2 linked regions of the Geomonas sp. RF6 genome follow. The main gene of each other region encodes a partner of the protein of the gene in region 2 in a complex. Links are inferred from orthologs where the notes say so. Each region holds a gene or a part of one and is shown on either strand. Other genes may lie near its edges. The genes, in order: trxA and trxB.

What was found.
Region 1: the proteins of trxB (region 2) and trxA are in contact, whole or in part, in a crystal structure (PDB 1F6M), measured with the Escherichia coli proteins. The link is inferred for Geomonas sp. RF6 from one-to-one orthologs.

What each region holds. Positions count from the first base shown.
Region 1 is NZ_CP087999.1:1,317,862-1,325,273, forward strand. What follows is about bases 4,575-7,410. They hold trxA (thioredoxin), read right to left. Parts: upstream 6,240-7,410; coding sequence 5,910-6,239; downstream 4,575-5,909. Other genes in these bases: LPW11_RS05655 (M23 family metallopeptidase), read left to right, coding at 4,747-5,349; LPW11_RS05660 (TlpA family protein disulfide reductase), read right to left, coding at 5,384-5,905; LPW11_RS05670 (precorrin-2 dehydrogenase/sirohydrochlorin ferrochelatase family protein), read left to right, coding at 6,588-7,262; ccsB (c-type cytochrome biogenesis protein CcsB), read left to right, coding at 7,259-7,410. Also shown: aminomethyl-transferring glycine dehydrogenase subunit GcvPA, read left to right, coding at 1-1,302; aminomethyl-transferring glycine dehydrogenase subunit GcvPB, read left to right, coding at 1,293-2,729; LPW11_RS05645 (lipoate--protein ligase family protein), read left to right, coding at 2,832-3,650; lipA (lipoyl synthase), read left to right, coding at 3,674-4,552; more of ccsB, read left to right, coding at 7,411-7,412. UniProt on the Escherichia coli protein: Participates in various redox reactions through the reversible oxidation of its active center dithiol to a disulfide and catalyzes dithiol-disulfide exchange reactions.
Region 2 is NZ_CP087999.1:2,311,983-2,328,378, reverse strand. Bases 5,416-8,359 are described here. They hold trxB (thioredoxin-disulfide reductase), read right to left. Parts: upstream 7,393-8,359; coding sequence 6,439-7,392; downstream 5,416-6,438. Other genes in these bases: LPW11_RS09960 (cation diffusion facilitator family transporter), read left to right, coding at 7,684-8,359; LPW11_RS09970 (YifB family Mg chelatase-like AAA ATPase), read right to left, coding at 5,416-6,299. Also shown: LPW11_RS10000 (pyridoxamine 5'-phosphate oxidase family protein), read left to right, coding at 1-318; UV DNA damage repair endonuclease UvsE, read left to right, coding at 356-1,255; LPW11_RS09990 (hypothetical protein), read left to right, coding at 1,507-1,836; LPW11_RS09985 (PEP-CTERM sorting domain-containing protein), read left to right, coding at 2,271-2,732; LPW11_RS09980 (PQQ-dependent sugar dehydrogenase), read right to left, coding at 2,811-3,986; LPW11_RS09975 (toll/interleukin-1 receptor domain-containing protein), read right to left, coding at 4,259-4,672; more of LPW11_RS09970, read right to left, coding at 4,767-5,415; more of LPW11_RS09960, read left to right, coding at 8,360-8,727; ilvA (threonine ammonia-lyase), read left to right, coding at 8,741-9,949; LPW11_RS09945 (sigma-54 interaction domain-containing protein), read left to right, coding at 11,608-13,140; LPW11_RS09940 (hypothetical protein), read left to right, coding at 13,210-15,234; LPW11_RS09935 (hypothetical protein), read left to right, coding at 15,236-16,141; LPW11_RS09930 (hypothetical protein), read left to right, coding at 16,389-16,396.

The sequences.
Region 1 (7,412 bases), 1.0 Mb from region 2 along the record:
GAGATGCTCTCGGTGATCGGGGTGGAGACGATCGAGGATCTCTTCGCCCCCATACCGAAGGAGCTGCGCGCCCGCTCCTTCGACCTCCCCCCCGGCATCTCCGAATTCGAGCTCATGGACCGGGCGCGCCAGCTGGCGCAGGCCGGCGGCAGCGGGATCGTCCCCTTCATCGGCGGAGGTCTGTACGACCACCTCATCCCGGCGACCGTCGACCACCTCGGCTCCCGCGCAGAGTTCGCCACCTCCTACACCCCGTACCAGCCGGAGTGCTCGCAGGGGACGCTCCAGGCGCTCTACGAGTACCAGAGCGGGATCTGCCGCCTCACCGGGATGGAGGTATCGAACGCCTCCCTCTACGACGGCGGGACGGCCCTTGCGGAAGGGGCGCTCATGGCGCTGCGCGTCACCAACCGCAACGCCATCGTGCTCGACCAGTCCGTGAACCCTTTGCACCGGGAGATCGTCAGGGGATATCTGGCGGGGCACGAGGCGCAGCTCGTGGAGATCGAGGCGAAGGGGTGCGAGGCGGATCTGGAGCGCCTCTCTTCCGCCATCAGCGGGGAGACCGCGGCGGTCCTCGTGCAGAATCCAAACTTCTTCGGGAGCGTCGCCGATTTCACCGCACTCGCCGAACGGGCGCACCAGCAGGGGGCGCTCCTGGTGGTGTCGTGCTACCCCATCTCGCTCGGTCTTGTAAAGAGTCCCGGGGAAATGGGCGCGGACATCGCGGTCGGTGAGGGACAAAGCCTCGGCAACCCCCTCTCCTTCGGCGGCCCCGCCTTCGGCCTCATCGCCGCCACAAAAAGCCTCATCAGGAACCTTCCCGGGAGGATCGTCGGGGAGACCATCGACCGCTCCGGGCGTCGCGGCTACGTCCTCACCCTGCAGGCCCGCGAGCAGCACATAAAGAGGCACAAGGCGACCTCCAACATCTGCACCAACCAGAGCCTCTGCGCGCTGCGAGGGATGATCTTCATGACGGCGCTCGGCGCGGACGGTTTCCGCGAGCTGGCACAGCTAAACTACGACAAGGCGGAGCACGCCAAGAAGGTGCTCGCCCTGATCGACGGCGTCACCCTGGAAAACCGTGCGCCGACCTTCAACGAATTCACCCTCACGCTCCCCACGGACGCGGGAAGTGTCGTGCAGCGGCTCCTGGCGCGGGGGATCGCCGCGGGGGTGCCGCTCGGGTCGTACTACCCCGGGCGCGAGAACTCCCTCGTGGTGACGGTGACCGAACGGCGCAGCCGGGAGCAGATCGAGAAACTCGCCGAGGGTCTGCAGGAGGCGGTATGCAGCTGATATTCGAAAAATCGATGCCGGGGCGGCCGGGGGTGAGGCTCCCCGCGCCGGACGTCCCGCACGCCGAACCGTTCCCCGCCGAGCTCTCCCGAAAGGAGCCGCCGCGGCTCCCGGAGGTGAGCGAGCTCGATCTGGTGCGGCATTATACGAACCTCTCCAGGCGCAACTTCTCGGTCGATACCAATTTCTACCCCCTCGGCTCCTGCACCATGAAGTACAACGTGAAGGTGATGGAGGACCTCGCCGCCCTCTTCCGCGACTGCCACCCGATGCTGGCACTCCTTCCTGGGGGCGCGGAGATGGCGCAGGGGCCTCTGTCGCTTATCTGGGAGCTGGAGCGGCAGCTGTGCGAGATCACGGGGATGGACCAGGTAACGACGCAGCCTCTGGCGGGGGCGCACGGGGAGATGACCGGGATCCTCATGATCGCCGCCTACCACCGGGCAAACGGGGAGAAGCGGCGCTACGTCATCGTCCCCGACTCCTCCCACGGCACAAACCCCGCGAGCGCGGCGATCGCCGGCTACGAGCTCATCACGGTACCGAGCGCGCCGTACGGCGACATGGACCTGGACGCCTACCGGCAGGTGCTCACGAACGAGGTCGCCGCGGTCATGCTGACCTGCCCCAACACCCTCGGCATCTTCAACCCCTACGTCGCCGACGTGTGCCGCATGGCGCACGAGGTGGGCGCCCTCACCTACTACGACGGCGCGAACCTGAACGCCATCCTCGGAAAGGTGCGGCCTGGGGATCTCGGCTTCGACGTCATCCACGTGAACCTGCACAAGACCTTCGGCACCCCGCACGGCGGCGGCGGCCCCGGGAGCGGCCCGGTCGGCGTGGCGCAGCGGCTCGCCCCCTTCCTGCCGGGACCGCGGGTGGTGCGGGGGGAGGACGGCAAGTTTACCCTCGTCCCCAGCGAGAAGAGCATCGGCCGCGTCTCCGACTTCTTCGGCAACTTCGGCATCATGGCCCGCGCCTACGGTTATATCACCCGCCTCGGGAAGGAAGGACTGATCGAGGTGAGCGAGCAGGCGGTTCTGAATGCGAATTATGTTATGGCGCGGCTGAAAGAAGCGTATGATCTTCCCTTCGACACCCTGTGCATGCACGAATGCGTCTTTTCCGCGAGCAGGCAGACGAAGGACGGCGTGCACGCCATCGACATCGCAAAGTACCTGATCGACCGCCGCTACCACCCGCCGACCGTGTACTTCCCGCTCAACGTGAAGGAAGCGATCATGATCGAGCCGACCGAAACAGAGAGCAAGCAGACTCTCGATGACTTTGTCGACGCGATGCTGGAAGCGGCGCGGATAGCGGCTACCGATCCGGAATCGCTGCGGCAGGCTCCGGTCGGGACACCGGTCGGGCGGCTCGACGAGGCGCGCGCCGCGAGGGCGCAGCAGGTCTGCTGCGAGTAGGGACTAGGCGGGGACTGGCTCCTTTGTTAAAAGGTGCCTGTCCCCCTCTCCGTCGCTGTCCCCCTCTCCGTCGCGCGGGAAGATCGAACGAAAGGAGTTGCAGTGAGAGAAAACGGAGGCGCGTGGCGCCTGGTTGACAGCGGGAGGCTGGACGGCCCCGCCAACATGGCGCTCGACGAGGCACTCCTGGAGAGCTTTGCCGCCGGCGCTTCCCCTCCGGTACTTCGCCTCTACGGCTGGAGCCCGGCCGCCCTGAGCGTCGGGCGCTACCAGGATGCCGCAGCTTCCCTGAACCTGCCGGTCTGCAGCGGCGACGGCGTCGACGTCGTTCGGCGCATGACCGGCGGCGGCATCATCTACCATGACCACGAGCTCACCTACAGCCTCGTCTGCTCACCCTCCCATCTCGGCCACATCTCCAGCGTAAAGGACGGCTTTCGCCAGCTCTGCGCTTTCCTCATGAGCACCTACCGCGGACTCGGGCTCGATCCCGCGTTTGCGACGGAGTGCAGCGACGACGAGGTCCGCTTCGGAGCGGCGACACCCTTTTGCTTTGCGGGGAGGGAAGCGTACGACATCGTGGTGGGGGGGCGGAAGCTGGGGGGGAACGCGCAGCGCAGGAAACGCGACCTCATCTTCCAGCACGGGTCTATCCCGCTGTCGAGCCGCGTGGCCCGGGGGTTGCGCTACCTGCGCGAGCCGGCTCCGGGAGCAGAGCGCGCCGTAAGTCTCGAAGAGCTCGGCGTAACCGTACCGGTGGAGACACTGAAGGAAGCGCTGGCGGCCTCGTTTGAGGCAGATGTGCAGGTGACGCTGAAGCCTCATCCGGTAACGGCGCAGGAATGGGAAAACGTGCAGAGGCTTCTGGACGAAAAGTACCGGTGCGAACGGTGGACCCTCAAGGGAGACGCCGGGAAGTAATAGCTCAACTGGAAAGGTAGTGCATGGATCCGTTGCGGAAACCACATTGGCTGCAGAAAAAGATCAACCCCGGCGCTCACGGAGAGATGGAGGGGCTGCTGAGCGAGCTGCGTCTCGAGACGGTCTGCCAGCAGGCGCATTGCCCGAACATCACCGAGTGCTTTTCCAGGAGCCAGGCCACCTTCCTCATCCTCGGCCGCATCTGCACGAGGCACTGTTCGTTCTGCAACGTTTCGAAGGAAGCGCCACGCCCCCCTGATCCGCAGGAGCCGGGAAACGTGGCGCAGGCGGTGCAGCGGCTGAAGCTTGCCCACGTGGTGGTGACGAGCCCCACGCGCGACGACCTCCCAGACGGAGGCGCGGCACACTTCGCGGAGACGGTCCGGCAGATTCGGCGGGCCTCTCCGGAGACCGCGGTGGAGCTTCTGGTGCCGGATTTTGCCGGAGACGAAGGGGCGCTGTCGGTGGTGCTGCAGAGCGCTCCGGAGATACTGGGGCACAATCTCGAGACGGTGCCGCGGCTGTACTTCATCCGCGCCGGCGCCGACTACGGCCGGTCTCTTCAGCTACTGGCGAGGGCACACCAGCTTGCACCGCAGCTGAAGACGAAGTCGGGACTGATGCTTGGCCTCGGGGAAGAGGAAGAAGAGCTCTTCGCGGTGCTGGAAGAGCTCCGCGCGACGGGATGCTCATACTTGAGCCTCGGGCAGTACCTCGCCCCGAGCCGGCAGCATTACCCGGTGCAGCGCTACCTCGAGCCGGAGCTTTTCGAGCGCTACCGGGAGAAGGCCCTCTCCCTGGGGTTCCTCCACGTGGAAAGCGCCCCCTACGTGCGCAGCTCGTACCATGCGCAGGACTATGAATCGAAAAGGATAGGACGGAATCGATGTAGGCCGGAATAAGCGCAGCGTTTCCGGCAGAGTCCACAGCCGCCGGGAACGCCTCCGGCTTATCCCGGCCTACATTCAGATGCCACATCCGCCCCCGCGGCTCGCCCCCAGAATGCTTTTCACCGACACGGTTGTTTCTTCCGGCTCACAAGGGTATGATGCACAACCTAGTACCCGCGGCGGCCATGCCGCACCAGGAGATCGGAATGCTTCACCGCACTCTCGCCCTTGGCGCGATCCTTTTCACCGCACTTTCCGTCTGCCCCGCTCCAGCCGAAGCCCGCAGGACTTCCCCCGTCGATGGCGGCACGGTCACGTCCGGGACCGGGTGGCGCCTCGACCCCTTCGGCACCGGGAGGATGATGTACCACAACGGCTACGACATCGCCGTCCCGATGGGGACTCCCGTGCACCCCGTCGAATCGGGAACCGTCTATTTCGCCGGCACCTACAAGGGGTACGGCGAGATGGTCGCCATCGACCACGGCAACGGCTACCTCACCATCTATGGCCACAACTCCGCCGTGAAGGTGCGTGCAGGGGAGAAGGTCACCAGCGACAGCGTCATCGCCCTCTCCGGCACCAGTGGCAGGTCGACCGGCCCCCACGTCCACTACGAGATGCGGATGCTCCCCAATTACCAGAAGGTGCAGCGCGCCAAGATGGAGAAGGACCTGAAACAGCTTGTGGAGAATAAGATCGGTGGCTGGGTGGAAGGTCAGGTGAAAGGGAATGCGGGACCGCATCTCAACGGGGGGGGGATGGGTGGAGGGAGCGAATTCTACCTGCCGGATGACCTGAACGAGTAGCTCTACTCCCTGTCGATTCTTCTATTCTATTACGTCACTGTTCGGCGATGAGCCTTCTGATTGTGTCCTCTATCGCTTTGCCGGTCTGCTCGGAATACCCCTGGAATTTCTCCGCGACCACCCCTCTTTTGTTGATGATGTAGATGGTGGGCACAGAGCGCAGGCCGTAATCGGTCTGCATATCTTCACCGGCTATGGCGATCGGATAGCCGATCTTCTTCTCGGCGGAGAAGGACTTCACCTCTTTCTCCCCCCCCTCATCCACACTGACTCCCAGGATCTGCAGCCCCTGCTTCCCGTACTTGCGATTGAGCGTATTGAGATGCGGAATGGAATTCTTGCACGGGACGCACCACGTGGCGAAGAAGTCCATGACGAGCACATAGCCGCGGTAGTTCGCGAGGGAGATCGGTTGTCCTGCAGTGGTGGTCAGCTTGATGGGAGGAGCGACATCCCCTTTCTGCAAAATAGCGGCGGCCGGCACTGCATTCATCAGCATGCCGGCAACCGCTAAGGGGAGAGAGTATCGACTGATTCTGGCGAGAACTCTTTTCATGGAGTTAAAGGGCCTTCTTGATCAGCGCCTCCAGCTGTGATTTGGGGATCGCACCGACGACCTGATCGAGCACCTTGCCGTCCTTCAGGAGGATGACGGTGGGGATGCCGCGCACGCCGTATTTTCCCGGAGTAGCGGGGTTGTCGTCAACGTTTACCTTCCCGACCTTAACGCGCCCCTGGTACTCCTCTGCGATGGAATCGATGAGGGGGGAGATAGCCTTGCAGGGGGCGCACCAGGTGGCCCAAAAATCTACCAGCACCGGTATATCGGACTGAAGAACTTCTTTTTCAAAGTTGTCATCGGTGAATGCATGCACGTGTTCACTGGCCATGTAACCCTCTCCTTAAGGAAATATACAATCGTCTATGATCATAGATGAGCGGCCAAAAAAAGCAAGGAGTAATTAAAGCCGGCAGCGGCGCTGTGACAGTTCCACATCCGCTGTTGACAGGGCTTCGCAGGTTGGGCCATAGTGACACCCTGAGAAAAAGTGGCGAGTAACAGTTGCATTTCGCCGCAATAGTGTATGCAGCGCAGAGGCCGCCAGGGGCACCTCCACCTGCGATCCCTCCAGGCGGCTCGGCCGCCATCGCCGGGGGGCTTCACATTTGGCGCTGCGGCCACTGCCATAGCAGAATTACATACCACTGCAGGCTTCATATCACCAGGAGACCCTTCCTTGCGCTGTTACCCGATCAACCTGAACCTCCACGGCAAAAAAGTCGTCATCATCGGCGGGGGTCGGGTCGCCGCGCGCAAGGCCGGACGTCTCGTCGCCGCCGGCGCCTCCGTCACCGTCATCGCCCCTGAACTTTGCAACCAGCTCCAAGCCATCGTCTCCGCCGGGAACGCGACCCACCTCGCCAGGGGTTACTCCGAGGGGGATCTCGCCGGCGCCTTTCTCGCCTTTGCCGCCACCGACGATGAAGCGACCAATGCCTCCGTCGCGACGGAGGCCCGCCGCATCGGGGTCCTAGTCGATCGGGTGGACGCCCCGGCGGACTCCGATTTCGGCACTCCCGCCCTCCTTTGCCGCGGCGACTTGCAGATCACCGTCTCCACCGGCGGAGTGAGCCCCGCGCTCTCCCGCAAGATCGTGGAGACGCTGGAAACGCAATTCGGACCGGAGTACGCAGAGGCTCTGGAGCTTCTCGGACGCGTCCGTGAAAAGATATTGACTGCCAAGGCAGGTAGCGAATACAATGAGCCGATTTTTTCCGAGCTCGCCGCGCTCGACCTCCCTGCCATGATCAAAAACGGCTCCCGGGACGAAGCACTCCAGACGCTCCTAAAACTCCTGGGCCCCGAATTCGCACAGGTCCTCTCCGCAGCGGTAAAAAAGGATCCTTCATGAACGCGTTGCTCTTCAATTCCGCCCTGGCCATCTACTCAGCCGCCACCGCCGTATACCTCGCCTTTCTGGTCAAGCCGCGGGACATCTTTGGGCGCGCCGCTCACTGGCTCATATCGACGGGCTTTCTCGTCCATCTCATCTTCACCCTGA
Region 2 (16,396 bases):
GCTGCCGCCGACGGCAGCGTGAACACCGCGATATATGCGAGGCCGCATGTCCTGGACGAGAACACGCTGGTATGGGGAATGACGGACGGCCGGACCTTCAGAAACATCAGGGAAAATCCCTTCGCCTCCTTTCTCTTCAAGACCTCCGGGCAAGGATTTACCGGGGTGCGGATTCAGATAAAGATGGTCAGGACCGAGGAGGGGGAAATGCTGCAAAGGATCAAGGAGCACACGAATGAAGTCGTCGGCCCCGGTGCCGGTGACGCCATAACCCACGCCGTCGTCTTCGCCATTATCGAGATGCGCCCTCTGCTGTAGAAGGTAGAGGAAGGAAGAAGGGGTGGGCGGAGGGTGTATGCGTTTCGGGCTGTGCTGCATCTTTTTGCAGGAGGAGATCCCCTTCCGCACCACCACGGCAAAGGCCCTGTCGGCGTTGCCGCGCAGGGAGCAACTGGAAAAGTTGTCAACACTCTGCACCGGCAACGCCGGAAACCTCCTTCTGGCCCTGCAGACGGTCTCGCGGCTGAAGATAGGCGCCTTCCGCATTCTCTCCGGCCTCTTTCCGCGCATGACGCACCCGGAGGTGGGGTACACGGTTGATGAGCTCCCTCAGGCGCCTGAGATAGTCGACTTTCTGGGGAGGGCGAAGACCTTTGCAAAGGAGCACGACATCCGCCTCAGCTTCCACCCCGACCAGTTCATCGTCCTCTCCTCCCCAACTCCTGCCGTCGTTGCCAGCGCCATACGGGAACTCGATGCCCAGGCCGAGGTCGCCGAGGCCGTGGGGGCGGATGTCATCACCCTGCACGCCGGCGGTGTCTACGGGAGCAAGGAGCAGGCACTGGTGCGCTTCTGCGAGGTGTATGGCGATCTGCCGGAAAGGGTGAGGACGCGGCTGGCACTGGAAAATGATGACATAAGCTACACCGTGCGCGACCTCCTTCCAGCCTGCTACAAAACGGGAATCCCTCTGGTTTACGACGTGCACCACCACCGCTGCAACGGCGACGGCCTCTCCATCGAGGAAGCGACATACCTTTCTGGCGAGACGTGGCTGCCCTCGAAGCGGGAGCAGTACTGCCACATCTCCTCCCCGCGTGCCGGTTGGGGTGGGGCAGATCCGAAACCGCACGCCGACTACATCGACCCCGCTGACTTCCCCGAAGAGTGGCTGGGACGCAGCATGACCCTCGATGTCGAGGCGAAGGCAAAGGAGCTGGCAGTCTTGCGCCTGATGCGCGACCTGAAGCTGTGAGGATCGATCGGTTTGAACGGCCTGCAGGGGGGTGGCCCCTCATGTGGAGCTTGGAGCGTGCGTGGGTGGAGTAGACTGCTGAAGACGGGGTCTCACCGAACCCCGCCGGAAGGCTATGTGTTCAGCACCCCTGCATCGCCGGCCTGTGGGAGAGGGAGGCCATGGCCGCATCCTCGCCGGCGTCTAGCCGGCTGCCGCAGTAGGGGCAAACGGTACAAGAGGGGTCAACATAGCGGAGGCAATAACGGAAGGTGCACCGCTTCGGTTTCCTTCTGAAAGCCGACTGCAACTGTGTCTCCGCAGCCTGCTTGATGGCTAAGCACTCCATCGCCTCTTCCATCTGGACCCTTCGTTTTTCGACATTTTCTGCTTTTTTCTGCTTGCCGCGTTTCGACATTCCTACCCTCCAAAACCTTTCAACTCGTACCTTACAACTCTTTCCGGCTCCGGAAAAGCAGATTCGCATGCGCAACGAGCAGACGAGGATAGCGGTGGATGTCTGGGTTTGGTTTCAGGCAAAGGCAACACCCACCGCGAAGGCGCAAAGAGCGCAAAGAAGTGCGCGCAAGGAAAAAGCATAGAAATGTAACGCAGGAATCCCATTGCTTCGGTTATAGATTTTGTCTCTCTTTGCGGATTTTCCTTTGCGTCCTTTGCGCCTTTGCGGTGGATGTATGGTTTTGCATTGGATGCACACGCCCTGTTCGAAGCATAACATCCCCCGCACAGACCGACTCACGAACACCAGGAAAGTCGGCACCTTAGCCTTGGCCACCCCCGTTGCTCCCCGTTCCAACCAATGGAGCTAAATCCACTGATATAGGGAGGAGCAATGAGTAAATATACAGGAGTATGGGTGAGGGCTCCTGCCTATCAGGATCCTGGAGTTGCAAGAGAGGACGTCGTGGTACTCCGGGCACTACCCGGGCAAAGAGAGAGGTCGTAATGGAGGAAGCCATGAAGGACAGTAGCCGCTTTAAGTTTCATAGCAACGATAGTTATGGCGAGCTTGGCGATGGCAACTACCTGGACCGACACATCCTACGACAACCACGTTTTTAACCGAGACAGCACGAGTTACCGGCACACATACGACATCACGGACGGCCCCAACGGGTTCGTCCCCGGCACAGATCTCGCCTACAACGGCAGTCTCGTTCTCAACTTCGAAAGCTTCGGGCTGGTTGATTACGCGATAATCCTGATGGGGAACCTGCTTCCGGACGCAATGGGCTTTAGCAACTCATCGGACCAGAACATCGGCCTCGACTTTCTGGCGCTGTGGCGAGTCAACGAGTACGGACACCTCAGCATGACCGTCAACCGCCTCACCGGTTCCTTCACCCTTGTCGATTCCGTCCTGACGGTGGAAGGGATCGACCGAACCCCGGCCGTGCCGGAACCGGGGACGATGGTTCTCCTGGCAGCGGGATTTTTCGGAGTGGCAATCTACAGCAAACGTCGCCGCAACGCGTAACACGGGCAGGTGAGCTTGGGGGATGCCTCGAACGGGCATCCCTCAGTTCATGCACCACACACCCCTCCCCCCTAGCCCTCAAGGTGCTCCCACGCGATACACCGTACCGCTGCCGTAATCTGCCACGTACACTTCACCAGCTTCGTCCTCCCCGAAAGTGGAGATGGAGAATTTCGTGTCCGCAAGAAGCTGAGTCCGCCATGTCGATCCATCTCTGCGCAGGCCCCAGATGCGCCCGGAGCAGAAGTCGCCGTACAGGTAGATTCCCTTCAGCGACGCGGCAGTGCCACGGTACACATACCCTCCGGTCACCGAGCAGTCCCCGCGGCCGTGACGATACTCGGCGACAGGGAGGACCAGCCCAGACTTGTCGCACTTCTCTTTCTTAAAGCAGCTGCTCCCCTCCATCCGGTTCCATCCATAATTGGCTCCGGCACCGGCACCAGCGGGCTGGAAGTCGACCTCTTCCACTTCATCCTGCCCGACGTCGGCAATGTAGAGGTCACCTGTCGTCCGGTCGAAGGAAAAGCGCCATGGATTGCGCAGACCGTAGCCCCATATCTCGTTCCGGAACGGATTCCCCTTCGGGATTGCATACGACTTGGTGCCCGATGAGACGTCAATGCGGAGGATCTTCCCGAGGAGCGTGTCGCGCCTCTGGCCGTTGCGGTGTGGGTCCCCCCCCTTCCCTCCATCACCGGTGCCGATGTAGAGAAACCCGTCCGGGCCGAAAGCGAGTTCACCACCGTTGTGGTTACGATACGGCTGGGTGATGTGGAGAAGCTGCGTGCGGGAGGCCGGATCCGCCCTGTCCGGGTCGGCGCTCACGGAAAAGCGGTCGATGGAGGTGTTGCCGATCCCCGTCTTGTCGGTGTAGTTCACGAAGAAAACGCGACGGCGGGCGAAGTCGGGAGGAAACTCCAGGTCCAGCAGCCCCTGCTCGCTGCCGGTCCTGGTGACGAGTCCGGATATATCGAGAAAGGGGGTGGCCGAAACAACCCCGTCCCGCACGATCTTCACCCTCCCCCCCTGCTCCACCACAAAAAGCCTGTTGCTGCCATCCCTCGCGCTGACTATCGCCGTCGGGTCAGTAAACCCTTTGGCCACCGGGGTGAAGGTGAGGGAGGCGGGGAAACCGGGAGCACCCTTTCCGGTAGCACTGTTTCCCTCGCGGGAACAGGAGGATAAAACTACGACAGCGAAAACAGCCAAAGACATGAGAAAGACTGGTGAGGTTCTGCTCCGCCTGTCCATTTGCCCCTCCTCAGGTGCTGAACTGAACTCCATTCCGTCGCATGCGACGCGTAGCATTTTATGCGGCCGCTCTTTTGCCGCACGCTCTCCAATTCTACGTCCTCCGTTGGTGTTGGCGAGCATCCAAGGTTCAGGAAATGTGGGTACAGATGGAGGGAGGGCACACGGCCCGGTCTCACCGCCTTTGTCGTGCGTAGCTGTACTTCAGTGACGGTTTGTGCGGAAAGGAGGGACGAAATGCGGGGGCTCGCGGTCCAGGCAATACGTGTCCGCTACTGATGGGTACTGCATTGCTCGACGACGTCTCTTATTCTACGCGCCACTTCAGGAGGGTTGACGGAACGACCGTCGATGGTCTCCAGTCTCTGAATGGCATCGGGAACGTCACTTGGCTTTAAGAGAACTGGGAGTATTTTTACCTCTGATTCACGTGATCTTCCAAGTGCCACCCCTATCTCAAACATGGCCCACTCCGAGGCCATAAAATCTGGGGAGATGAGTAGTACAAACACAGAAGATGAATCCAGAGCAGATTCGATCTGAAACATCCAGTCCTCACCAGCTCTTATGTCTTGATCAGTCCTGCTAGGGACGTCCAAAGTGTCCAGGGCACTTTTTAAAGCTTTTCCCCACTCGTCATCCTTGTGCGCAAAAGATATAAAGACTTTGGGTAATTCCGGGTTCATTGTTCACCTTGGAGGCCTTAGCTATTGTCATGTCTCTTTTCATAAGTATCGCAGAAAATGGGCGATCCGACACGAGTATCTGCTCGGGCATCCCTCAGTATCCCAGCTTCCGGTCCAGGCTCCGGTACTGTATCGCCTCGGCTATGTGCTGCTCCTGAATGTTTTCCGTACCCGCGAGGTCGGCGACGGTGCGGGCTACCTTCAGGATCCTCGTGTAGGCGCGGGCGGAGAAGCCGAGTTTCTCGGTCACCACTTCCAGCAGCCGGTGGCCGGCGGCGTCCGGCTCGCAGAATTTCCTGATCTGCCTCGGCGTCATCTGCGCATTGCAGTGCACCCGCGTCCCCTTGAACCTTTCCAGCTGTATCTCCCGCGCCGTCCCCACCCTGGCCGCGATCGCCGCGGAGCTTTCGCCTTCCGCACGGTCCGCCAGTTCCCGATACCTTACTGCCGGCACCTCGATGTGGATGTCGATCCGGTCCAGGAGCGGACCGGAGATGCGGGAGCGGTACTGGTGGATCTCCCGCGGCGTGCAGGTGCAGCCGCCTCCGCTCTCGCCGCTTTGGCCGCACTTACATGGGTTCATCGCTGCGACAAGCATGATACGACTCGGGTACGTCACAGACGAGAGGGCGCGCGAGATGGTGACGCGACCGTCCTCCATCGGCTGGCGCAGCACTTCGAGGACGTGCTTCTTGAATTCGGGGAGTTCGTCGAGGAAAAGGACGCCATTATGTGAGAGCGAGACTTCGCCCGGCTTGGGAGTCGTGCTCCCGCCGATCAGGCCGACGTCGGAGATGGTGTGATGCGGGGAGCGAAAGGGTCGGGTGGCTATCAGCGCCCGCTCCTTCTCCAGAAGCCCCATCACGCTGTACACCTTCGTCGTCTCTATCGCCTCCTCAAACTGCAAAGGGGGAAGGATGGAGGGGACGCGCCGCGCCAGCATCGTCTTCCCCGATCCCGGCGGACCGATCATGAGCAGATTATGTGATCCAGCCGCGGCGACTTCGAGGGCGCGCTTGGCGTGCTCCTGCCCTTTCACCTCGCAGAAGTCTTCACCGTACTCGCACCCCTGCCTGAAGAGGGCGTCGATATCGGCCTTGTACGGCTCGATCTGCAGCGCGCCGTTCAGGAAGTCCACCACTTCGCACAGCTGCGAAACGCCGATCACCTCGATGCCGTCAACGACGCCGCCTTCGCAGGCGTTCTCAGTCGGCACAACGATACCTGCAAGTCCGGCCTCCCGCGCTGCGACCGCCACGGAGAGGCAGCCGCGAATCGGCTTCACTCCGCCGTCCAGGGAGAGTTCCCCCAGAAGGAGATACTCTTTCAGCTTCTCGCCCTGCACGGCGCCGGTCGCGGCGAGTATCCCTATGGAGATGGGGAGGTCGAAGGAGGCGCCCTCCTTCTTTACATCGGCCGGGGCGAGGTTGACGGTGATCTTGCGGTTGGGGAAGTCGTAGCCGGAGTTCTTGAGGGCCGCCTTGACTCGGTCCTTGCTCTCCTTTACCGCTACGTCGGGGAGTCCTACGGTGGCAAGTTGGGGAAGACCCTGGGCTATGTCCACCTCCACATCGATGAGGATGGCGTCAATGCCCAGAAGCGCGCTGGAAAGTACCTTGGCGAGCATGGCTTACCCCCGATGGAGGGAGTTGCTTTGGATTGATTCTGGTGCTGCGTGGACGGTACGAGGTGGCTCCGCCCCCATCGCCACCCCTGCCCCCCCTTCACGGGAGGGCGGGATGGTCTGATGAGCCGAGCCGGGATGCTTAGGTATCGAGAAGCTCCAGGAACTTTTCTGCGTCGACGGCGGCCATGCAGCCGGTGCCGGCGGAGGTGATCGCCTGCCGGTAGACACGGTCCTGCACGTCTCCCGCGGCGAAGACTCCGGGTACGTTCGTGGAGGTGCACCCCCCCTCGCAGCCGCCCTGGGTCAGGATGTAGCCGTCCTCCATGTCGAGCTGGTTTTCAAATATGGAGGTGTTCGGCGTGTGGCCGATGGCGATGAAGCAGCCGTGCACCGGGATGATCTTGTCGGTGCCGCTGACGACGTGGTGCAGGCGGATTCCCGTCACCCCCCCCTCGTCCCCCAGCACCTCTTCCAGGACGTGATGCCACTCGATGGTCACCTTCCCGGTCTTTGTCTTCTCTATCAGGCGGTCCGCGAGGATCTTCTCGGCGCGGAACTTTTCCCGGCGGTGCACGACGGTCACGTGGGAGGCGATATTGGCAAGATAGAGGGCTTCCTCGACTGCCGTATTACCGCCGCCAATGACTGCAACCGGTTTGCCGCGGTAGAAGAAACCATCGCAGGTGGCGCAGGCGGAGACCCCCTTCCCCTTGTACGCCTGCTCGGAGGGTATGCCGAGGTATCTGGCGGAAGCGCCGGTCGCGATGATGAGGGCGTCGCAGGTATAGATGCCGTTGTCCCCCTCCAGGGTGAAGGGGCGATCCTTCAGGTTCGACTTGTGGATCTGGTCGTAGATTATCTTCGTCCCGAATCGCTCGGCGTGGCGCAGCATCCGCTCCATGAGCTCCGGTCCCTGAACGCCGTCGGGGTCCCCCGGCCAGTTGTCCACCTCGGTCGTGGTCATCAGCTGCCCACCCTGCTGCATGCCGGTGATCAGTACGGGGTTCAGGTTTGCGCGCGCGGCGTAAACCGCGGCGGTGTAGCCAGCGGGTCCGGATCCGAGAATTATGAGCCGGTGATGAGTTACTTCCATTTAACCAACACCTCCACTTTTTTGGCGCAAGATAACAGTATAGAGGCAAAAATGCAAGGCGGCAAACCCGCATAAACATTGACCCTATAAGGGCCCAAAGTTATAATGAAGAAAAATGAGCCGACCGGCGCAATGACGGAAGCCGTGAAAAATGAGGGAGCTTCTACCCTTCGCCCGCACGTCCTCCGGCGCCGGGTGGAGGCACACGGAACGGAGTTCCACGAGCATCCTACGCACGGTTTCTGAACATGGCAGGCAAGGGAGGGCGCCTCTCTGCCGACGAGGTGGACCATGGATTCACACGCTCACGCTGAACCTCACGTACACAGCGCATCGTGCAGCCACGCGGGCCACGATCACCACGAACATCATCACGACCACCATCTGGACCAGAGCATCGCGGGGCGCCTGAAGTACGCCATCATACTAACCGGCGCCACTCTCCTCGCGGAGGTCATCGGCGGGATCTGGACGAACTCCCTGGCGTTGCTCTCCGATGCCGCCCATGTCTTTCTCGATCTCTTTGCCCTGCTCCTCTCCCTCGCCGCGATCAGGCTCGCTGCCCTTCCCGCCACCGATACCCGCACCTTCGGCTGGCACCGGGCGGAGGTATTCGCCTCCTTTATCAACGGCATCTCCGTCTTTTTCATCGCGGCGGTAATCTGCTATGAGGCGGTCGGCAGGATCTATCAGCCGGAAGAGGTGAAAAGCTTTCCGATGCTGGTGATCGCCGGCATCGGCCTCGGCATGAACCTTTTCTCCGCCTCGGCTCTCCACTCTCACTCGCACGACGACCTCAACGTACACAGCGCCTTCCTGCACGTCATAGGCGATGCGGCAGCCTCCGTCGGCGTCATCATCGGCGGCATCATCATGTACTACACCAACTGGTTCCTGCTCGATGCCATCATCTCCATCGGCATCGGCGCCGTCATCTTCTGGGGATCGTGGCGGGTGATCCGGGAATCGACCCACATCCTTCTCGAGGGTGTGCCGAAGACAATCGTGCTTGACGAGGTCGCCGGCACCATAATGGAGGTGGAGGGGGTATCGGAGGTGCACCACCTGAACGTGTGGACCATATGCTCCCACATCCTTGCCCTCTCGGCGCACGTGGTCATCCCGCGCTCCTTCCGCGGTGAACACGCCCCGATGCGCAGCCAGATCGAGAAGAAGCTTTTCGAGAAGCACCACATCTCCCACACCACGCTCCAACTGGAGAGCGAGCCGTGCACGAAGGAGGGGCACGTGAAGACATTCCGGCACCGTCCGCGTGCCGGCGGGGATGACCACGACCATGCCCACGGCGGCAGTTGCTCCGGGCATCACCACTAGAGCGGGCGCCGGCATGCTTGACTATGCCCTCATCCAGGAAGCCGCCCAAAGGATCAAGGGGCGCCTCCACAAGAGCGCGCTGATTAACGCTCACCATTTCAGCGAAAAGCTGCATCTCCCTCTTTACCTCAAGTGCGAAAACCTGCAGCGCACCGGTTCCTTCAAGATCCGGGGTGCATTGAACTTCATGACATCGCAACCGCCCGAGGCGCTGGCCGGCGGCGTAGTTACCGCCTCTGCTGGAAACCATGCGCAGGGGGTGGCGTTTGCCGCGCAGCTTCTGGCGGTCCCCGCGATCATCTACATGCCTGAAAGCACTCCGCCTCAAAAAGTCTTTTCCACCAGGGAGTACGGAGCCGAGGTTGTCCTTGCCGGCAGAAACTTCGATGAGGCATGCAGCGCTGCCCTCGGTGCTGCCCGCGACAGGGGCGCCCTCTTCGTGCACGCCTTCGACGATGAACTCATCATGGCGGGGCAGGGAACGATAGGTCTGGAGCTCCTGACCCAGCTACCGGACATCGCCAACGTGCTCATCCCGATCGGCGGAGGGGGCCTCATCTCAGGGATCGCCACCGCCATCAAGAAGACGAACCCGCAGGTGCGCATTATCGGAGTGGAGGCGGCCGCCGCCCCCTCCATGCTCCTCTCCCTTAAGAAAGGGGAAGTCACCACCGTCCCGTTGCACGCAAGCCTCGCAGACGGCATCGCCATCAAGACGGTGGGGCAGCGGACCTTCCCGGTCGTGCAGGCGCTCGTGGACGAGGTCGTGATGGTGGGGGAAGAGGAGATCGCGCAGGCGATCGTGGCGCTTCTGGAAAGGGCGAAGCTGATGGTGGAGGGCGCTGGTGCGGTAGGGCTCGCCGCGCTCATGGCGGGGAAGGTGAAGCGTCTGGAGGGGAAGACGGTGGTTCTTCTTTCCGGCGGAAACATCGATGTGAAGACGATCGCCACCGTGGTGGAAAGGGGGCTGGTGGCCGCCGGGCGTTACCTGAAGCTGAAGGTCGAGCTGGAAGATATTCCCGGCGCCCTTGCGTGCCTCCTCTCAGCCGTGGCGCAGACCCGCGCCAACATCTCCATCATTACCCACGACCGCCGCGCCCGCTCCCTCCCGATAGGGAAGACGGAGGTACTTCTGGAGGTGGAGACCCGCGGTGTGGACCACATCGAGGAGGTCATCAAGTACCTGTCGTCACAGGGGTATCAGCTGGAGGTGACGCGCTAGCCGCACACCCACCCCATCCCCACCCTGTCCCTCCCCTTGAAAGGGAGGGGACGTGATTGTTACTGCTCCTCAAAGGGAGGGGCGTGTAATGTAGGCCGGGATAAGCCGGAAGGCGTTCCCGGCGTCCGACTCTGGCGACCTTTGCGCCGACGCTTACACCAACTCCGTCCCGCCTCTCATTCCGCCTTGTGTTCCTTAATCACCCGCAGGAACGCATCTCCATACCGCGCGAGCTTGTGCTGTCCGACGCCGGTAATCTTCAGGAGCTCCCACTTGTCCTTCGGCATCTGTGCCGCCATCTCCGCGAGGGTGGCGTCGGCGAAGACGACGAAAGGGGGCACCTGCTGCTCGTCCGCGATCTCCTTGCGCAACGCCCGCAGCTCCTGGAAAAGCGCGTTGTCGTACGCCGGCTTTTTCTGTGCCGCCTTCTTCTCGACTGCACCGCGCACATCCCGCGTCTGCGGCCTCGCCAGCACCAGCCGCTCCTCCCCCCGCAGCAGTGGCCTCGCCCGTTCTGTCAGCTTCAGCACCGAGTAGCTGGCGATGTCCTGCTCCAGATACCCCAGGTGAACCAGCTGGCGGATCACGCCGCTCCACGCATCCTGTGACAGGTGGCGGCCGATACCGAAGGTGGACAGCTTGTCGTGGCGCAGCTGCTGTATCCGCTGGTTCTGCGAGCCCCGCAGGACGTCGACCACATGCCCGAGCCCGAAGCGTTGCCCCACGCGGAAAACGCACGAAAGCGCCTTTCGTGCATCATCGGTGGCATCGAACCGCTCGGGAGGGTTTTCGCAGATGTCGCAGTTGCCGCAGTCCTCCTCCAGCCTGTCGCCGAAGTACCCGAGAAGCACCCGCCGCCTGCAAGTCTGCGCCTCGGCAAATCCGACCATCGCCTGCAGCTTGTGCATCTCTATTCGGTTTTGCTCCTCGTTGTTGCCGTTACCGATGAGGGCTGCGGCCACGGCGATATCGCCATAGCCGAAAAGAAGGAGCGCCTCGGCGGGGAGCCCGTCCCTCCCGGCACGCCCCGTCCCGCCACACCGGCGAGGTCACATGGTATGGACGCCTCTCTTTTCTGTCTATGTTCAGAAGCTTATATAAATTTTGACCATGTCCATACCTAATGTCTTTTTTCGGGGTCTCGCTGCCCCAAATGTCCATACTTTGAGCCGTAGAGAGATAGCACCGGCTGAGGCCCAATGTACGCGTCTTTCAGTTTGGGGTGGCTTAGAAGAAGAAAACGATAAAGGAAGGGTGTCAACGTTATTCTGGAAGAGGAATTTCACCACGCTCGGTGCTCAACGTGATACTCCAACCTTCCGGATCCTCCAGACCTTCATTTGTGGACCTCGTGTGTTCTTTTTCATCGTCTTCGCTCCTATTTATTGGGCTCTGGCCGGTTTAATATCCCAGCCGGCGGCTTCGACTCCTTGATGGCGCTCGATACGGAGTCTGTGAACCCTTCCACAGCGGCTACCTGAGGAGCCGCGGGGACCCCTCTTCCCATGGCGCTACAGGATGAGGAAGGGCACAAACGTCTGGGCCTTCGTGCGCGACCTGGAGTTGGTGCGCGCCAGACGGGGCTGTCACCTCTGGAGGCGTCAGAAGGGTAGAAAATAATATTGCAATAGCATAAATATATTTATATAACGGCAGCCATGAAAAGGGCTTTATTCGCATGGATTGGAAAGAACGATCTCGACGCCGCGTCATCCGACGGGGCGAGGGGGCTGGGCGCCATCTGCCAGTCCATCTCCTCCCGCAACTATGGAAAGGTCGTCCTTCTTTCCGACTGGCCGGCGGACAAAACCCAAGGGTACTTCAACTGGATCAGGGCACGCACCTCCGCGGAGTTGGAGGTGAGATCGGTCGAACTTGCCAATCCTACCGATATTCCGGCGGTGTACGACTACGCCAAGCGAACGGTACAGGAGACCTTGCGCGGTATCGGAAAGGGCTGCGAGGTAACCTTCCACCTCTCCTCCGGTACTTGGGCGATGGCCTCCGTGTGGATCATCCTCGCCAACTCCTTCTTCACGGCGACGCTGATAAAATCCTCGCCGGAGGAGGGGGTGCAGGATGTCTATTTCCCCTTCGAACTCGCCGCCGATTATCTTCCCGACTTAGTAAAACGGAAAGATAAAGCGGTTGGCCCGCTTTTTGATGGAGGCAGTGCCGATGCGCCGGCCTTCAGCAACATCATTCACCGCAGCGAGGTGGTGCTCCGACTCCTCTCGAAGGCGCAAAAGGCCGCCCCGCACTTCCTGCCCGTGCTCATCCTGGGCGAATCGGGAACCGGGAAGGAACTGTTGGCGAGCGCCATCCACAAGTCGAGCCTTTGCAAGGGACGGTTCGTCGCCGTGAACTGCGGCGCCATCCCGGCCTCGCTGATCGAATCGGAACTCTTCGGCCACGCCAAGGGGGCCTTCACCGGGGCGGCCGGCCAAAAGCATGGGCTGATAAAAGCCGCGGCCGGCGGTACCCTCTTTCTCGACGAGGTGGGGGAGTTGCCCCTCGGCGCGCAGGTCAAGTTCCTGCGGGTTCTCCAGGAGGGCACCTTTACCCCCGTGGGCGCAATCATCCCCGAAACGACCGATGCCCGGATCATCGCCGCCACCAACAGGAATCTCCTGGAGGAGGTCGCCGCGGGGAGGTTTCGCGAAGACCTGTTCCACCGGCTGGCGGTGGCCATGCTCTACGTGCCGCCCCTGCGCGAGCGGGAAGGGGACCTGATACCCCTGATCGACCACCTGCTGCGGGAAGCGAACCGGCGCCTGTCGAAGGGTGCGGGGCACACGCCCAAGAAGCTCTCGTCCGCAGCCCGTACCGTGTTGCTCCAGCATCACTGGCCCGGCAACGTGAGGGAACTGCAGAATACCCTTCTGCGGGCAGCGCTCTGGTCCGACGGGAACGTCCTCGAGAAACAGGACATCGAAGAAGCCCTGCTACCCGCTCCTCCTCGCAGTGGAAGCAACGATGAAGGACGCGGAGACGTTCTGGGAGTTCCACTGGGGGATGGGTTCGATCTGGAGGGGATTCTCGGTGAGGTCGCCAGGCATTACCTGAAAAAGGCAATGACCGCATCCGGCGGTAACAAGTCGAAGGCGTCGCGCCTTTTGAACTTCAAGAGCTACCAGACGCTCGACAACTGGCTTAAAAGATACGGACTGCGCGACACGCCGTCTTCGTGACGCGACCGCCGCACGATTCCCCTGATCGACGGGGGAGGGCGCGGCAACAATTATTTGCAGGTGCCTTTCGTGAAGATCATCGACAAAATCTACCAAGTCGCCGACGAAGCGGACTTCGGACCGCTTTTTAGAAACCCCTTCTCCATCTGCAGAAAGGCCGTGAAATACCTGTTCATCGGCACCTTGTGCTTATGGGGATTCCAGCTTCTCCTGGTACCCATTCTGGACTCCCCCGCATTCTTCCGCTTCGTTGACAACTTCGTCTTCAAAGATGCGCTGAATTCGAGAAGCAACGACCGGATCGCCTATGTGGACTCGGTCGACTGGTCCGCCACCGAAGAAGCCTTGAGCACGGTTAGGGACCGGATAATTGTCTTCGACAAGCCGTTCCATTATCTGCCCTCGGACGCCGGAAAACGTGCGTTCGTCGCTTTCGTAACCCGCCTTGCGAGTTCGAACAAGGTGGTAGTTTCGGTATCCCGGGAAGAGTACGGGAAGCTCGGCAATGCCGCGGTTGCCTCGCTCGGCAACGTTCCGAACCTGTATCTCGCCGCGGAAAGGGAAAAGAAAACCGAGGTATTCTACAAAAACAGGTTTCTCGCTTACATGCTGCATTCGTTCGCAATGTACGATTCCGCGTTGGCAGACGCCGCGGTACGGTCCTTCTTTTCTTCGGAGACCTATCACCGGGCCAAGGGCAAAGATGTTTCTTTGTGCAGCGTGGCCAACATCGTTCACAGTCTTCAAACACTCTCGCTCCGCCCCGAGCCGAGCACGATACAGGACCTTATAAACCAGAACGTGCTGTGGGCGGTGGTCAGGTACTCGGATCTGCCGGTCGAATCCGATCTGACGAAAATCGTGCCGCCGGTTGCGGTGCTGCGCTCTGCAGACTTCCGCAAGAACGGGAGCCTTCCGTCGTCGCAGGTGCTGATCGTGGGGAATACCCGCAATGACCAGGTGGTGACCCCCATCGGCACTATTCCGAGCATCGTCTATCTCGGTAACGCGATTCAAAGCTATGGCCATGGCAACGTCTACCGCTACCTGCTCGGACTGGCCGTCGACCTGGCGCTGCTTCTGCTTTTTTTTTACCTTCCTTATCTATACCTCGTAACGTTTGGCCACCTCCGAAAGTCGTTTCGCAGCAATGTAACGTGGTTACTATCACTGGTGCCGCTCTACCTGGCCTATTTCTGTTCGTTCCTTCCTTTGGAGTACTTTTTTTCGACCAACGGGATTTGCCTTACCTTCTTTTTCGTGCTCGGCAGTTATGTGGGAGGCTTCGGCTTTCTGCTGGCGACAGCCTTAAGCCTCGCTTACGCTTTAGTAAACCACGATGAAGCGGAGATCGTCTTCAACCGCAGTATCGAGGTATTCAAACGGGAGGGGGAAAAGAGGACCCTGCGCAAGATAAAGCACGAGGTGAACCCGAGGCTGAGCGCGCTGACCACCGCCACCGCCGGCATCTCCAGGGTGGTGGCACGGCTCGGAATCGGCGACGAGCCGATGGTTGTCCGGCGAGACAACACCGTGAAAAAGACGTTGGCCGACGGCCTGCGCGCCTTGGAATCCAACATCAGGGATATCGAGGAACAGGTGAACAACAAATCGGGACGCTACACCTTCGACGAAGGCAGGATACCTGCCGAGACCGTCGATCTCGTCGAACTCTTCGACACGAAGGTGAGGAAGTTCCTTGAAGACAGATCCGACAGGATACGGTTCGCGCTCGAGACCAGTGCCCGCAGCATTGCGTTTAGCCTCAAGAAGGACCTCTTCATCGATGCAATGTCCAATGTCGTGCAGAACGCCCTGAAACACGGGGCGCTGGAGACAGTCGTCGACCCGGTGGTGGGGTTCAGCATAACCGCAACAAAAAAAGGGGTGGTGATCGACTGCTACAACAACGGACAGAGATTTCCCGACAACATCACTGAGGCCGATTTCACCGAGTGGTACTCCATAAAGAAATCAAGCGGCATCGGCGGCGACATTATAGGAAAGGCCGTGCGAGAGCATGCAGGCCGATTCGACATCGTCCGGACTGGCGATTTTCCCTGCCACTTCAAGATAACCCTCCCCTGGAGATGACATGACGCAAGGCCCTTTCAAGATTCTGCTGATCGACGACGACGAGAAATTCTGCGATTCCTTCGACGACAGGGTAACCTGTTCCCACAGAGAGTTCGATCTCCTCATTGCCAACAATCTCGAGGACGCCAAAACAATCTTCGCTTCTAACAGGAATTCCATCTCGGCGGTGATCTCCGACATCGACTGCAAGGTGTCTGGCACCTCGCGCAACACCGACCGCTATTACTTCTCCGAGATGGTGCGCTACTTCGGTGTGAGCGACCCGAAGCTCCCGGTTTTCGCCCTCACCGGCTTCGATGACGAGTACGACCGCAAGAAAAGCGAGTACAGGGACATCGAGGTCTATCGCAAGGGGAAGGACGAAGAGCGGTTGCTCTACGAGATAGCCACACGGCTGAGAAACTCCGCCCTGGACAACCTTAAAGCGGAGTACCTAGAGGTAATGAACATCGCCTCCTGTCACCTGGGACTCCTCAGCGCAGACGAGATGATGAGTGTCCTCCTCAAGAAGGACGCCGACGACCAGCCGACCGTCAGGGGAAATCTGGCGAGCCTGCGCAACATCTTCGAACGCATCTTCGTGTCCCCGAAATTCAGGGCAATTCTCCCGGAGGAGTACACGAGGAACCTGGTGGGAAATCTGGATCTGCGGATGAGGGACATCTTCTATCACCTCAACGGCCAATTCGACAAGGACAAGGGAAAGCACAGGGGAGCCATATACGTGCGGAACGACTCAGCGCTCGACCGCAAGCTGAAGTTCATCTACAAGGTGACCTCGGATGGCCTCCACGCGTATGAGGACAGCCGCCTCGACAAGCCCACGCGATACACCGTCACGTCGGTGCTGTACACGCTGTTCGACGTGCTGATGTGGCTCGACAGGTATTCTCCCGCTTCGTAGCAAGAAGATCGTGTTCGACACGCTGCGCGGGGGGCCGCTGCTGCCGTCCCGGCAGCCTGGCCCCCTCGGTAGTCCCCGGCCAGTAAGACACTTTTATGCTTTCATAAATAAATTTGTGCCGAACTGAGGGTGGGGGAAGGGGTTCTGCGGGATAACATGAAGAAATAGCTAGGGTAATTTTCAGCCCTCTCCCCTGGCACACCGCTCGCTATAGGGAACGTAATCTTCGACTCCAAGGAGTGAAATTATGTTCCC